Linked DNA regions of Shumkonia mesophila. The protein of the gene in region 3 interacts with the protein of the main gene of each other region in a pairwise test. Links are inferred from orthologs where the notes say so. Each region holds a gene or a part of one and is shown on either strand. Other genes may lie near its edges.

What was found.
Region 1: the proteins of dnaQ (region 3) and dnaE interact in binary tests that used the Escherichia coli proteins (3 or more experiments, as listed by UniProt). The link is inferred for Shumkonia mesophila from one-to-one orthologs.
Region 2: the proteins of dnaQ (region 3) and ODR01_RS21315 interact in binary tests that used the Escherichia coli proteins (3 or more experiments, as listed by UniProt). The link is inferred for Shumkonia mesophila from one-to-one orthologs.

Annotation. Positions count from the first base shown.
Region 1 is NZ_JAOTID010000002.1:130,645-135,518, reverse strand. The notes cover bases 848-4,874. They hold dnaE (DNA polymerase III subunit alpha), read right to left. Parts: upstream 4,543-4,874; coding sequence 1,048-4,542; downstream 848-1,047. Outside these bases: ODR01_RS04110 (tyrosine phosphatase family protein), read left to right, coding at 1-372. UniProt on the Escherichia coli protein: DNA polymerase III is a complex, multichain enzyme responsible for most of the replicative synthesis in bacteria. This DNA polymerase also exhibits 3' to 5' exonuclease activity. The alpha chain is the DNA polymerase catalytic subunit.
Region 2 is NZ_JAOTID010000016.1:91,531-95,306, reverse strand. The notes cover bases 1-2,929. They hold ODR01_RS21315 (DNA polymerase III subunit gamma/tau), read left to right. Parts: upstream 1-508; coding sequence 509-2,350; downstream 2,351-2,929. Other genes in these bases: ODR01_RS21310 (3'-5' exonuclease), read right to left, coding at 2,351-2,929; ODR01_RS21325 (cupredoxin domain-containing protein), read left to right, coding at 1-298. Also shown: more of ODR01_RS21310, read right to left, coding at 2,930-3,181; ODR01_RS21305 (YbaB/EbfC family nucleoid-associated protein), read left to right, coding at 3,250-3,573; recombination mediator RecR, read left to right, coding at 3,605-3,776. UniProt on the Escherichia coli protein: Part of the beta sliding clamp loading complex, which hydrolyzes ATP to load the beta clamp onto primed DNA to form the DNA replication pre-initiation complex.
Region 3 is NZ_JAOTID010000001.1:523,390-528,327, forward strand. What follows is about bases 1,058-3,939. They hold dnaQ (DNA polymerase III subunit epsilon), read right to left. Parts: upstream 2,895-3,939; coding sequence 2,220-2,894; downstream 1,058-2,219. Other genes in these bases: ODR01_RS02335 (FxsA family protein), read left to right, coding at 1,090-1,608; secB (protein-export chaperone SecB), read left to right, coding at 1,692-2,207; coaE (dephospho-CoA kinase), read right to left, coding at 2,921-3,550; ODR01_RS02355 (shikimate dehydrogenase), read right to left, coding at 3,564-3,939. In the rest of the region: mltA (murein transglycosylase A), read right to left, coding at 1-250; ODR01_RS02330 (Tim44/TimA family putative adaptor protein), read right to left, coding at 243-926; more of ODR01_RS02355, read right to left, coding at 3,940-4,418; ODR01_RS02360 (Maf family protein), read right to left, coding at 4,471-4,938. UniProt on the Escherichia coli protein: DNA polymerase III is a complex, multichain enzyme responsible for most of the replicative synthesis in bacteria. The epsilon subunit contain the editing function and is a proofreading 3'-5' exonuclease.

The sequences.
Region 1 (4,874 bases), on a different replicon or contig from region 3:
CGGCATGTCGAGGATATCCTGCGCTTCGGCGCCGACCTCGAGGCCTCGAGCGCGGACCGCGCCGAGGGCCACCTGCTGATCCATTGCCAGATGGGGGTGTCGCGCTCCACGGCGGCGATGCTGTCGCTGCTGGCCCAGGTCTACCCGGACGAGGCGGAGGATCGGCTGTTCGCCCGCCTCAGGGATATCCGCCCGCAGGCGTGGCCCAACTCGGTCATGGTCGGCCATGCCGACGATCTGCTGCGCCGCGGCGGCCGGCTGACGAAGGCACTGGGCCGGCACTATCACCACCAATTGCGGCACGACCCCTCGTTCTTCGAATGGATGACCCGCCTCGGCCGCAGCCGGGAACTGGAGATGGCGGCGCCGTGAGCCGCCGGCGGGGCCGCGCGGCGATCCATTGACATTCGTCCCTTAATGTGATATTATTCCTTTTTTCGTTCTTTGACAGGTAAACATGCTTGTCACCGGAGGGGGCGGAAGATCCCCCTTAACCTTCTGATTCCAAAGCGAAAAACCGTAAAATGACGAGAAATGACGAGGTTTTTTTCGGCGATTCCCTAAGTTTCCGTTCTATTTCAACGCGTTAAGGCATATGAACAAAACCGCATAATCGTCATTTCCATGCTAGAGCGGTTTGCGATCGTACGGAATTGCCAATTCATTTCTCGTCATTCCCGCGAAAGCGGGAATCCAGGCCAAACGGCCGTTCTGGACTCCCGCCTGCGCGGGAGTGACGCAAGAGATGGTTTCGCCTGAACGCAAAATGCTCTAACACGCCGATGGCTTTGACGGCCCCCGCTCAAAGGCCGTCATGCCCACACTCGTTGCACGGCTGTCCGGTTTAAATTTTTCTGCTACCAAGACGAGCTCTTGGGCACCCATGCGCCTCTCAAAATCGTCATGGCCGGACTTGTTCCGGCCATGACGACGTTGGGGAGCGTTGGATGACCGAAGAGCCCGCCCTGAAGGCAGGAAAGCTTTAACCGGACAGCCGTGGGGCAAGCCCGGCCATGACGGACGGAGCGAAGCACCGGAGAGGCGGCGTCACATCTCCTCGGCGGCGAGGACGCCGGGGATTTCCTGGACCGCCCAGATCAGCGAGGGCGACACCTTGTAGCCGCCGGGCAGCGCCACCTCCACCTCGGCCCCCGCCTCCAGCCCGCAGACCAGCTTGACGCGGCCCCGCCCGCGCCCCTGGCCGGAGAGCGTCTCCTTGAGGCGCGGCAGCGGCGAGGCCGAGGCCAGGCGCACCTTCATGCCGGGGCTGGTGCCCGCCGTCGCCTCCTTGAGCGAGGAAATGGCGTGGGTGGTGAAGCGCACCCCTTCGCCCTCGAACTGGGCGGAGGCCTTGATGAGGATCGAGTTGCCGACCTCCAGCAGGTCGCGGGCCGAGGCCAGCACCTCGGAGAACACCGTCACCTCGAACACTCCCGAGGCGTCCGAGCAGGTGACGAAGGCGTAGCGGCTGCCCTTGGCCGAGGTGCGCTCGCGCTTGGCCATCACGGTGCCGGCCAGCGTCACCTGCCCCGAACGGCCGGCCGCCAGGATGTCGGCCGAGCGTTGGGCGCCCACCCGCTCCAGGCTTTTGCCGTAGGAATCGAGCGGATGGGCGGAAAGATAGAAGCCGATGGCGTCGAATTCCTCGCGCAGGCGGTCCATGGCCGTCCAGTCGGGGGTGTCGGGCAGCTTCTCCTCGGCCATCGCCACCGGCGCCGCGCCGCCGCCGAACAGGCCCATCTGGTTGCTGGCCCGCTCGTGCGCCGCCGCGGCGGCCTGGCGCAGCAGGCGGTCGATGCCGTCGAACACCTGGCGGCGATTGCGGTTCAGCGGGTCCAGCGCGCCGGCCCGGGTCAGGTTCTCCATCTGGCGCTTGTTCACCGCGTGGGCGTCGAAGCGGCCGGCGAGGTCGGTCAGGCTCTTGAACGGGCCGCCCTTGCCGCGCTCGGCGACCAGGGCCTGCATCGCCGCCACGCCGACGTTCTTGATGGCCCCCAGCGCATAGCGCACGGCGCCCTGGCCGCCGGCGGCGCCGGGCTCGACGGTGAACTCGGCCTCCGAAATATTGATGTCGGGGGGCAGGAGCGCGATGCCCAGGCGGTTCAACTCCTGGCGATAGCCGGCCAGTTTATCGGTGTTGTGCATGTCGAGCGTCATCGAGGCGGCCATGAACTCGACCGGATGGTTGGCCTTGAGATAGGCGGTCTGGTAGGCGACCAGGGCATAGGCCGCGGCGTGCGACTTGTTGAAGCCGTAGCCGGCGAACTTGGCGACCAGGTCGAAGATGTCGGAGGCCTTGGCCTGGGGCACCTTGCGGGCCACCGCGCCGTCGACGAAGATGGCCCGCTGCTTGTCCATCTCGGCCTTGATCTTCTTGCCCATGGCGCGGCGCAGCAGGTCGGCGCCGCCCAGCGTGTAGCCCGACAGCTCCTGGGCGATCTGCATCACCTGTTCCTGGTAGATGATGATGCCGAAGGTCTCTTTCAGGATGCCTTCCAGCGTCGGGTACAGATAGTCGGGCGCCTCGTCGCCGTGCTTGCGCCGGATGTAGCTGGGGATGTTGTCCATCGGGCCCGGCCGGTAAAGCGCCACGATGGCGATGATGTCCTCGAAGGTGTCGGGCTTCATCTTGCGCAGGATGTCGCGCATGCCCGAGCTTTCCAGCTGGAACACGCCGGTCGTCTCGCCGCGGGCCAGCAGCTCGAAGGTGGCGGCGTCGTCCAGCGGCAGGTGCGAAAGGTTGAGCGAAACCCCGCGCTTGGCCACCAGGTCCACCGCCTTGGCCAGCACGGTCAGGGTCTTCAGGCCCAGGAAGTCGAACTTCACCAGCCCGGCCGATTCGACGTACTTCATGTTGAAGCCGGTGACCGGCATGTCGGAACGCGGATCGCGATAGAGCGGCACCAACTGCTCCAGCGGCCGGTCGCCAATGACGACGCCGGCGGCGTGCGTCGAGGCGTGGCGATAAAGCCCCTCCAGCCGGCGGGCGATGTTGAACAGCCGCTCGACCGCCGGATCCTCGCCGATCATCTGGCGAAGCTGCGGTTCGGCGGCGCGCGCTTCATCGAGCGTCATCGGGTTGGCTGGGTTGTTGGGCACCAGCTTGCAGATGCGGTCGACCTGGGCATAGGGCATCTGCAGCACCCGCCCGACGTCGCGCAGCACGGCCCGGGCCTGCAGCTTGCCGAAGGTGATGATCTGGGCCACCTTGTCGCGGCCGTACTTCTCCTGGACGTGGCGGATCACCTTGTCGCGCTGGTCCTGGCAGAAGTCGATGTCGAAGTCGGGCATCGACACCCGCTCGGGGTTGAGGAAGCGTTCGAACAAAAGCCCGAAGCGCAGCGGGTCGAGGTCGGTGATGGTCAGCGCCCAGGCCACCACCGAGCCGGCGCCCGAGCCGCGGCCGGGGCCGACCGGGATGCCGTGCGCCTTGGCCCACTGGATGAATTCGGCGACGATCAGGAAATAGCCGGTGAAGCCCATCTCCATGATCACGCCCAACTCGTAGCCCATGCGCTCGCGATAGGGCTTGGCCGCCGCCTGGCGCTCCTCCCCGGTCATCTCCGGGCGCAGGACCTGGGCCTCCAGGCGGGCCTCCAGGCCCTCCTTGACCTTGGCGCGCAGGACATCGCGCTCGCTCTGGCCGGGGCCGCAGTCGTAGGGTGGCAGGATGGGGTCGATCTTCTCGACCATGAAGGCGCAGCGCCGGGCGATGACCAGGGTGTTGTCGACGGCCTCGGGAAGGTCGGCGAAGAGCACGCGCATCTCCTCGGCGCTCTTGAAGCCGTGGTCGGGGGTGAGGCGCCGGCGGTCCGTCTCGGACACGTAGGTGCCCCCCGCGATGCAGATCAAGGCGTCGTGCGCCTCGTACATGTCGGGGCCGGAGAAGAACACCTCGTTGGTGGCGACCAGCGGCAGGTCGTGGGCGTAGGCGAGATCGATCAGCGCCGGCTCGACGGCCGCCTCGGCGTCCAGGCCGTGGCGCATCAGCTCGACATACAGGGCGCCGGGGAACGCCGCCTTGAGGCGGGCCAGCAGGGCCTCGGCCTCGTCCGCCTGGCCCTCGGCCAGCAGCCGGCCGACCGGGCCGGCCGGGCCGCCGGTCAGCGCGATCAGCCCCTCGCCGTGGGCCTCCAGCGCCGCCAGCGAGACCTGCGGGTCGGCCTCGGCGTCAGCGTCGAGATAGGCGATCTTGAGCAGGTTCAGGAGGTTGCGGTAACCGGCGTCGTTCCGGGCCAGCAGGACCAGGGGATCGGTGGTGGCGCGAACGCCGCGCGGCCCGTTGCCGGCGGGGGCGCCGCGGAACTTGTCCGCGTCGTCGCGGCCGACGGCCAACTGGCAGCCGAGAATGGGCTGGATGCCGGCCCCGGCGCAGGCGCCCGAGAACTCCATGGCGCCGAACATGTTGTTGGTGTCGGTCATGGCGACCGCCGGCATGCGCCTGTCGCGGGCCAGCTTGACCACGTCGGGGACGCGCATCGCCCCTTCCAGCAGGGAGTACGCGGTATGGACGCGAAGGTGCACGAAATCGGCGTGGGACATGCCGTCAGGATTCCACAGCCGCGCGCCCCTGTCAGCCGGATATGGACGGCCGGGCGGCGTTATCCACAACTAATTGCGGGCAGGCACCCCCTCCCCACCCCTCCCCCATCAAGGGGGAGGGAGAAAGGGGCAAGGCGGCGCCATGGCGTTCCCTCCCCCCTTGCGGGGGAGGGACAGGGAGGGGGGGAATTGCCGCGATCAGACCGCCACCAGAACCCCGTTCTGCAGGCGCACCGTGCGGTCCATGCGGGCCGCCAGTTCGGTGTTGTGGGTGGCGATCAGGAGCGCCAGTCCGGCACCGCGGGCCAGCTTGAGCAGCATGGCGAAAACGT
Region 2 (3,776 bases), on a different replicon or contig from region 3:
CCAGGGCCGTCCCTACGTGTTGAAGCTGGAAAACGCCGACGACGCGGCGCATGCCTTCAGCGCGCCGGACTTCTTCCAGGCCATCGCCGTCAAGTCACTGACGCCGGCCGAGCCGGCGGCCTCGCCGGGGGCGGCGCTGTCCTCGATCGGGCTGCCGCCCGGCCAGACGCGGGAACTGGCGTTCGTGCCCGTCAAGGACGGCCACTATTCCTTCGCCGACGGCTGGACCGGCCGCCTGCTCGGCGGCATCCTGGGCACCCGCGGGCTGATCGTCATCGAGGCGATCCGCCGGCCCTGAGGCGGTTGCGCATTCGGCCTTGCACGGGGTGCCCCCCCAACTGCTATAGTGCGCCCGGGAGGCTGGCAACGGACGGGCTCCTCGCCAACCCGGTCAGGTCCGGAAGGAAGCAGCCGTAACGAGTTTCGGCCCGGGTCGTTCGTCCAGTCTCCCACCTTTTTTCGCGCGGCTTTTTCCGTTGTCGCGAGCCACAGTCGATCCCGGCACCCGATGGACGATCAGCTGAACCCCGGACAGCCCGCTTCCCCCGCTTCCGCCGCCCCGGCCGCCGCGCAGGCGACGCCCTACCGGGTGCTGGCCCGCAAGTACCGGCCGACCACGTTTTCCGAGCTGATCGGCCAGGAGGCGATGGTCCGCACGCTGACCAACGCCATGAAGACCGGGCGCCTGGCGCATGCCTTCATCCTCACCGGCGTGCGCGGTATCGGCAAGACCACCACGGCCCGCCTGATCGCCCGCGCGCTCAACTGCGTCGGGCCCGACGGCACCGGCGGCCCGACCATCGATCCCTGCGGCGTCTGCGTCCATTGCAAGGCCATCGCCGAGGATCGCCACATGGACGTGATGGAGATGGACGCCGCCAGCCGCACCGGCGTCGACGACATCCGCGAGGTGATCGACGGCGTGCAGTATCGGCCGACCTCGGCGCGCACCAAGGTCTACATCATCGACGAAGTGCACATGCTGTCGAAGAACGCCTTCAACGCGCTGCTGAAGACGCTGGAAGAACCGCCCGCCCACGTCAAGTTCATCTTCGCCACCACCGAGGTGCGCAAGGTGCCGGTGACGGTGCTGTCGCGCTGCCAGCGCTTCGACCTGCGCCGTGTCGATTCCGGCACCCTGGCCGCCCACTTCGCCGGCATCGCCGAAAAGGAGGGCGTGACGGTGGCGCCCGGCGCCCTGCAATTGATCGCGCGCGCCGCCGACGGCAGCGTGCGAGATGGCTTGAGCCTGCTCGACCAGGCCATCGCCCATTGCGCCGGCGCCATCGGCGAGGACGAGGTCAGGACCATGATCGGGCTGGTCGACCGCACCCGCACCTTCGACCTGCTGGAGACGGCGATGCAGGGCGACGCGCGGGCCGGCCTCGACATCCTGGCCGATCTCTATGCCGGCGGCGCCGACCCGGCGGTGATCGTCGAGGACATGCTTGAACTCGTCCACTGGCTGACCCGCGTCAAACTGGTGCCGGCCGCGGCCGACGACCCGGGCATGCCCGAGGCCGAACGGGTGCGCGGCCGCGCCATGGCCGAGACGCTGTCGATGGCGGTGCTGACCCGGGCCTGGCAGATGCTGCTCAAGGGGCTATCCGAGGTGCGCCACGCACCCTCGCCCCTGCAGGCGGCCGAGATGGTGCTGGTGCGCCTGGTCTTCGCCGCCGACCTGCCAAGCCCGGCCGATGCGGTGGCTTCGTTGGCCGGCGGGGGCGCCGCTCCGGCGCGGACCGGCGGCGCGCCGTCCGGTGGCGGTGGCGGCTCTCCCGTGGCAGCGGCTTCGCAGGCGGCGCCGTCGATGCCCTCCGCCTCCGACCGGCCACGCGCCGCGGCGGTGGGGGGGCAGGCCAGCGCCGGACGGGATCCGCTGCCGCAGAGCGTTCTTGCGGCCGACCCCCAGAAGCCCGATCCGGCCACCTTCGCCGACGTCGTCGCGCTGACCCTGGCGGATCGCGAGATGATCCTGCACGCCAACCTGATGTCGAACCTGCACCTGGTGCGGTTCGAGCCGGGGCGCATCGAATTCCGTCCGGGCGAACACGCGCCGGGCGAACTGGCTCACGACCTGTCCCGGTTCCTCAACGCCCGCACGGCCAGGCGCTGGGTGGTCACGGTCTCGCGCGAGGCGGGGCAGCCGACGCTCCGCCAGCAGGAGGAAAAGGCCGAGGCCTCGCGCCGCTCGGAAGCGTCCCAGCATCCGCTGGTTCAGGCGGTCATGGAAACCTTCCCCGGGGCCGAGATCGAGGCGGTGCGCAACATGGGCGGCGCGGTCCCCCGCGGCGGCTTCGAGGCCGCCCTCGACGCCCCGGCCGAGCCGGACGCCGAGGAACCGGACTGATTAGAGCACGAAAGTGTTGTCCGAGGCCCGGCCCCAGGCCTCGAGGAAGCCCACGAGGTGGGGTCGCTCGTCGCCTTCGGCCTTGATCAGCTCCACCAGGTCGGCGACGGCGCGGTTGTAGCCGTCCAGGCCCAGCGTGCCGGTGTGCAGCTGGTGGCGCAAATAGACGAGGTAGGTGTTGAGGACGTCGGTCTCGCAGTAGTCGCGGATCTCCTTGATCCTTCCGCCATCGAAAAGATCGGCCACCCGGCTGCCCTCGATGCCGAACTTGCCGGGGAAGCCCATTACCGCGCACACCTCGTCGAGGCGGATGCGGGCCGAGGCCCCGAAGTCGGAGAGCACCTCCAGCAGGTCGCAATGCCAGTCGCTGGCGTAACGGCTGGTGTAGCTGTTCCACTTGTCGCCGGAGGCGTAAAGGAAGCGCGCCGCGATGCCGTGCTTCATCGCCCGGTATTTCAGCACCGGCAGGTCGAAGGTGCGCCCGTTGAACGACACCAGGCGCGGCTTGTGGCGCTCCACGAACTGGAAGAAGCCGGCGACCAGTTCCTTCTCGTCCGACTTCTCAGTGCCGCCCGAGCGCAACTCCTGGAGATAATAGGTCTCGCCGGCCCCGCTGCGCTCGATCTCGGCGCGCAGGAAGCTGATCGCCACCACCCGGTGGAACGGCTGGCGGGGAAAGGCGTTCCGGCCGTCGGTGATGGCCAGGTGGTAGCGCTCCAGTTCGGCGCGCCTCGCCGCCACGTCGCGATCCTCGAAGCCGGTCAGGTTCCCCACCGCCTCGGTGTCGGGCACGGTTTCGATGTCGAAGACGATGAGGTTCTGGTGCTGCATGACTTGGGTTCCCCGTCCTGTTATACACTGGGCCCGACGCATCGATAGCAGCCGGAGACGACGAATTCATGAAAAACCTCGGCGAGATGATGAGAAAAGCCCAGGAAATGCAGGCGCGCATGGCCGAGCTGCAGGAAAAGCTGGGGCAGATCGAGAAAACCGGCGTGGCCGGCGGCGGCATGGTCGAGGTGACGCTGTCGGGCAAGGCCCAGGCGCGGCGGGTGAAAATCGACCCCTCGCTGTTCGCCAGCCGCGATGTCGAGGTGGTCGAGGACCTGGTGGTCGCCGCCTTCAACGACGCCAAGGCCAAGGTCGAGGCCCACGTCGCCGAAGAGATGGCGCAACTGACCGGCGGTCTGCAATTGCCGCCCGGCTTCCAGCTGCCGTTCTGAGCGGCCGGGCCGCAAGGCGGGGCGAGGGCGGATGGTCACGTCCGACATCGAGCATCTGATCTCCCTGATGGCCAAGCTGCCGGGGTTGGGCCCGCGCTCGGCCCGGCGCGCCGTACTTTACCTGTTGAAGCGGCGCGACGCCCTGATGGGCCCGCTGGCCCAGGCCATGGCCGGCGCCGCCGTCAGCGTCCGGGCCTGTTCCG
Region 3 (4,938 bases):
CGTCCCCGCCCATCGGCCTGTCGGCCGGCAGGCTGGCGATGCGCGCGCAGGACCGGCGGATGGCCGGTAGCGCCGCCGCTTGGTGATCTACTTTCCAGCCGGGAAGCTGATCGAAGGAAACCGGCGTCAGGGTAAGGCGGGCCGGGGCGCCGGGCGGCGCCACCGGGGCCGGCGGTGGGCCTCCGGCGCAGCCGGCGACCGTCACGAGAAGGGCGCCCAGAAGCGCCAGACGCAATCCGGTGCTAATCAAGGGTGCCCGTCGCCACCAGGGTCCAGTTGGGATCGCGGGACTTGAGCGCGCGCTCGAAGGTCCAAAAGTCGCTGACCTCGGTGGTGGCCTCGGGATCGCCTTCGATCAGGCGGCCCTCGTGGTCGCGGGTCAGGTTGGTCTGGTCGCTGACGAACTTGACGGTCAGGCGCGCCGTGCGGCCGTCGACGCGGGCCTCGACGATGTCGGAAATCCGAATGGCGGTGACGACGGTTTCAAGCGTTTCGCCCGACTCCTCGCGCTTGGCGATCTCCTCGGCGAAGTTGGCAAAGACATCGCGGCTGAGCAGCGGCTTCAAGGCCTCGGTGTCGCCGGCGGCAAAGGCGCTGATGATCATTTCGAAGGCGGTGCGGGCACCGACCAGGAACTCTTCGATGTCGAAGCCGGGATCGGAGCGACGAAGCCGCGCCAGGCCCGCCTCGATGGGGTCGGTGGGCTCGGTCTCGGCGGCATCCCCGACGGCATCGGGGTTGCCGCGGTCGGGCAGCGCCACTACGTTTTCGTTGTCGGCCTGGCCCCCGGCGGGCGGGGCGAAAGGATCGCGCGGCCGGCCCTTGAAGCCGTCGCGCCGCCCGAGGACGCCGCGCAACCTCAGGACCAGGAAGGCGGCGATCAGGGCGAAAAGGATGATGTCGATGAACTGGAAGCCGTCGCCCATGATTGCCTTCCTGCGTAATCTCCGGCTGGACCGCCGGAGTTCCCTGCGTTAAACACGACCGACCGCTCCAGCCGGGCGACCCCGAGACATAGCCGGCGACTGGCGGCCAACACGAGGGAACGCCTGCTGAACTAGATAATCCGATATTCGCCTAAGGGCAAGCATGGCTCTTGTCATTCTCCTGCTCCTGATCGGGGTGCCGATCGCCGAAATCGCCGTCTTCATCCAGGTCGGCGGTTGGATCGGCTTGGGACCGACCATCGCCGTGGTGGTGCTGACCGCGCTGCTCGGCGCCGCGCTGTTGCGCCAGCAGGGATTCGCCATCTTGATGAGGGTGCGCGAAAGCCTGGCGGCGGGCCGCCTTCCCATGGCCGAGGTATTCGACGGCGTGTGCCTGCTGGTGGCCGGCGCCCTGCTGCTGACCCCCGGTTTCGTCACCGACACCATCGGCTTCCTGCTGTTCGTGCCGCCGGTGCGCGCCGCCGTGCGCCGGTGGCTTGCCGCCTACCTGCTGTCGTCCGGGCGGGTGCACACCGTGTCGGAGGGCCCGCCGCCGCGCCGCGACCCCCCCCGTTCGCCCAGCGGCCCGACGGTCATCGAAGGCGAATACGAGGAAATCGACAGCAGCCGGCCGCCGCCCGACAAGGATGACGCCAACCCCTGGCGCCACGGCGGCCGCTAGGGGCCGTTCGGCCGGCTTTGGCGATTGTCTCGGCCGGAATTCCGTGCTAGCCAGCCCTGCCAACCCATCCATGGAGACCCGCGATGACTTCCAACGGCCCGTCCGACGCCACCCCGACCGACGCCGCCCCGACCGATACCGGTGCCGGCGTTCCGCCCCTGATCGTCAATGGCCAGTACATCAAGGACCTGTCCTTCGAGGTACCGGGAGCGCCCGGCATCTACGGCGAGATGACCACCAAGGAACCGCAGATCTCGGTCAACGTCGAGGTCCAGGCCAAGGCCGCGCAGGAGACGCTTTTCGAGGTGACGCTGCACATCGTCGCCGAATGCAAGGTGGGCGAGGCCGTCGCCTTCGTCTGCGAGCTGGCCTATGCCGGCCTGTTCACCATCGTCGTGCCGCGCGAACATCTGCAGGCCATGCTGCTCATCGAGTGCCCGCGCCTGCTTTTCCCGTTCGCCCGCAACATCATTGCCGACGCCACCCGCGATGGGGCGTTCCCGCCGCTGATGCTCTCGCCGGTCGACTTCGCCGGCATGTACCGCAACAAGATAGCCAGTCTGGAGCAGGCCGCGGCGGGCGCGCCGCAGACGGCCTGAGGGCCTGCCGCCTCAGGACGCCCACAGCGGGTCTTTGAGCTTTTCGAGGAAGCGGGCATGGGCCGCCTCTTCCTCGGGCGTCGGTGCGTGCGGCCTGGGTGGGCGTTGCGGACGCGCCGCCGCCGGCATGCCTGCCGCCGCACTCGCCGCGGCCGCGGTCAAGGCGAGCTTGGTCTGGCGGCCGCCAATCAGTTCCAGGTAGACCTCGGCCAGCAGTCTGGCGTCCTTCAGCGCGCCGTGCAGCGCGCGATCCGAAAGATCGATCTGGAAGCGACGGCACAGCGCGTCGAGGCTGGCCTGGGCGCCCGGATACTTGCGGCGCGCCATGCCGACGGTGTCGACGGCGCGCGCCGCCGGCAGCGCCGGCTTTTCCAGGCGGGCCAGCTCGGCGTTGAGGAATTTGAGGTCGAACTCGGCGTTGTGGATGATCAGCGTGGCGTCGCCGATGAAGTTCAGGAAGTCGGCGGCGATGGCGGCGAACACCGGCTTGTCGGCCAGGAAGTCCGCCGACAGGCCATGCACCGCGAAGGCTTCGGCCGGCATGTCGCGCTCGGGATTGATATAGATCTGCCGGCTGTGGCCGGTCGGCAGGTGGTTGATCAGCTCGACGGCACCGATCTCGACGATACGGTGGCCGGCCGCCGGGTCCAGCCCGGTGGTTTCGGTATCCAGCACGATCTCGCGCATGGGCGCAATCTCCTTCGTCGCCGGCGTCAGGGACAGGCCGCCGCCGGCCACGGCCAGCGGCAGGGGCGCAGGGTTCGCGCCTGGGCGGCGATGCGCATGATGGCGCGCAGCGTTTCGCGCCGCCCCAGGCCCGAGGGTATCAAAAAATCGGCCCGCCGGCGCTTCTCGGCATCGGCCATCTGGCGGGCGCGGATGGCTTCCAGCCTTTGGCGCGTCATGCCGGGACGGGCCAGCACCCGGGCCTCCTGGACGAACGGCGGCGCCATGACCACGGCCACGGCGTCGCAGTTGCCATCCGCTCCCGTTTCGAACAGCAGCGGCACGTCGAGGACCGCCAGTTTGCAACCCCGCCGCGCCTGACGCCTAAGGAAGGCCGCCTGATCGGCCCGCACCGCCGGATGAAGCACGCCCTCGAGCCGTCCGATGGCCGCCGCGTCGTCGAAGACGCGCCGGCCGAGTTCCCGGCGGTCGATGGCGCCCTCGCGAAGCACGCCGGGAAAGGCGGCGGCGACGGCCGCGACCGCCCCGCCCCGCCGTCCCAGCAGCCGATGGACGGCGGCGTCGGCGTCGTGCACCGGGATTCCCAAGCGCCGGAACATGCCGGCGGCCACGGTCTTGCCCATGCCGATCGAACCGGTGAGGCCCAGGATCACCATGGGCCGCCCGTCCTCATCGCCCGGCCGGCGCCAAGCCGGCCAGCACGAATTCGCGCAGCGCCGGGGTGACGTCGGGTTCGACCCCGAACCAGCGGGCGAAGCCCGGCCGGCCCTGGTGCAGCAGCATGCCGAGGCCGTCGACGGTGCGGTTGCCGCGCGCACGAGCCGCCGCCAGCAGCGGCGTTTCGAGCGGCGAATAGACGATGTCGGTGACCACCGCCTCGGGGGCCAGGTGGCGAAGATCGACCTCGAGCGGCGGCTCGCCGGTCATGCCCAGTCCGGTGGTATTGACCAGCAGGCAGGCGCCCTCCATGGCGGCGGCAAGCTTGGACCAGGGCGTCACGGCGAACGGGCCGCCGATGTCGCGAGCCAGGGAATCGGCGCGGCGCACCGTGCGGTTGGCCAGCCGGATCTCGGGCACGCCGGCATCCAGCAGGGCCACGCAAACCGCCCTGGCGGCGCCGCCGGCGCCGATCACCACGGCCGGCCCCTCGGTGGGGCGCCAGTCCGGCAGCCCGTTCTTGAGGTTGGTGATGAACCCGAAGGCATCGGTGTTCTGGCCGTACAGGCTGCCGTCGGGAAGGACGGAGATGGTGTTGGCGGCGCCGATGCGCCGGGCCGTCTCGTCGGCGTCGTCGACGGCGGCCAGCGCCGCCTCCTTGTAGGGGATGGTCACGTTCACCCCGGCGAAGCCCAGCAGCGGCAAGGCGCGAAAGGCGCCGTCGAAGGCGTCGGCAGGCACCGCCAGGGGCACGTAGGCGCCGTTGATGCCGTAGCGGTCGAGCCAGTAGCCGTGCAGGCGCGGCGACAGGGAATGGCCGATCGGCCACCCCATGACGCCGGCAAGCTTGGCCTGACCGTTCGGTATCATCGCTGCATGGTTCCCGCTGCCCCGTCCGCGGCGGCCGACGTGTGGCCGGTCAATCCAGGATCATGCCCTTGCGGCGAAGAAACCGCAGGAGCGGCAGCAAGGGGAGTCCCTGAATGGTGAAGTGATCGCCGTCGATGCGCTCGAACAGCTGGGCGCCCAGGCCCTCCAGCCGGTAGCCGCCGACCGAATCCCACGTTTCCGGACCGGCGGTGTTGAGATAGGTCTCGAGAAACTCCTCGCTGAACGGGCGCATGGTCAGGCGGGCCGTTTCGGCATGGCTCCACAGCAGGTTGCCGTCGCAAACCACACAGACGCCGCTGACCAGGCGATGCGTACGGCCGCCCAGCATCCTCAGGTGGCGCCGCGCTTCGTCGCGGTTGCCCGGCTTGTCGAAGCACTGGCCGGCGTATTCGAGCACCTGGTCGGCACCGATGACCGCCAAGCTTGGCCGCCGGGACGCCACCAAGCTGGCCTTGGCATGGGCCAGGGCGCCGGCCAGTTCGGTGGCGTCGGCGCC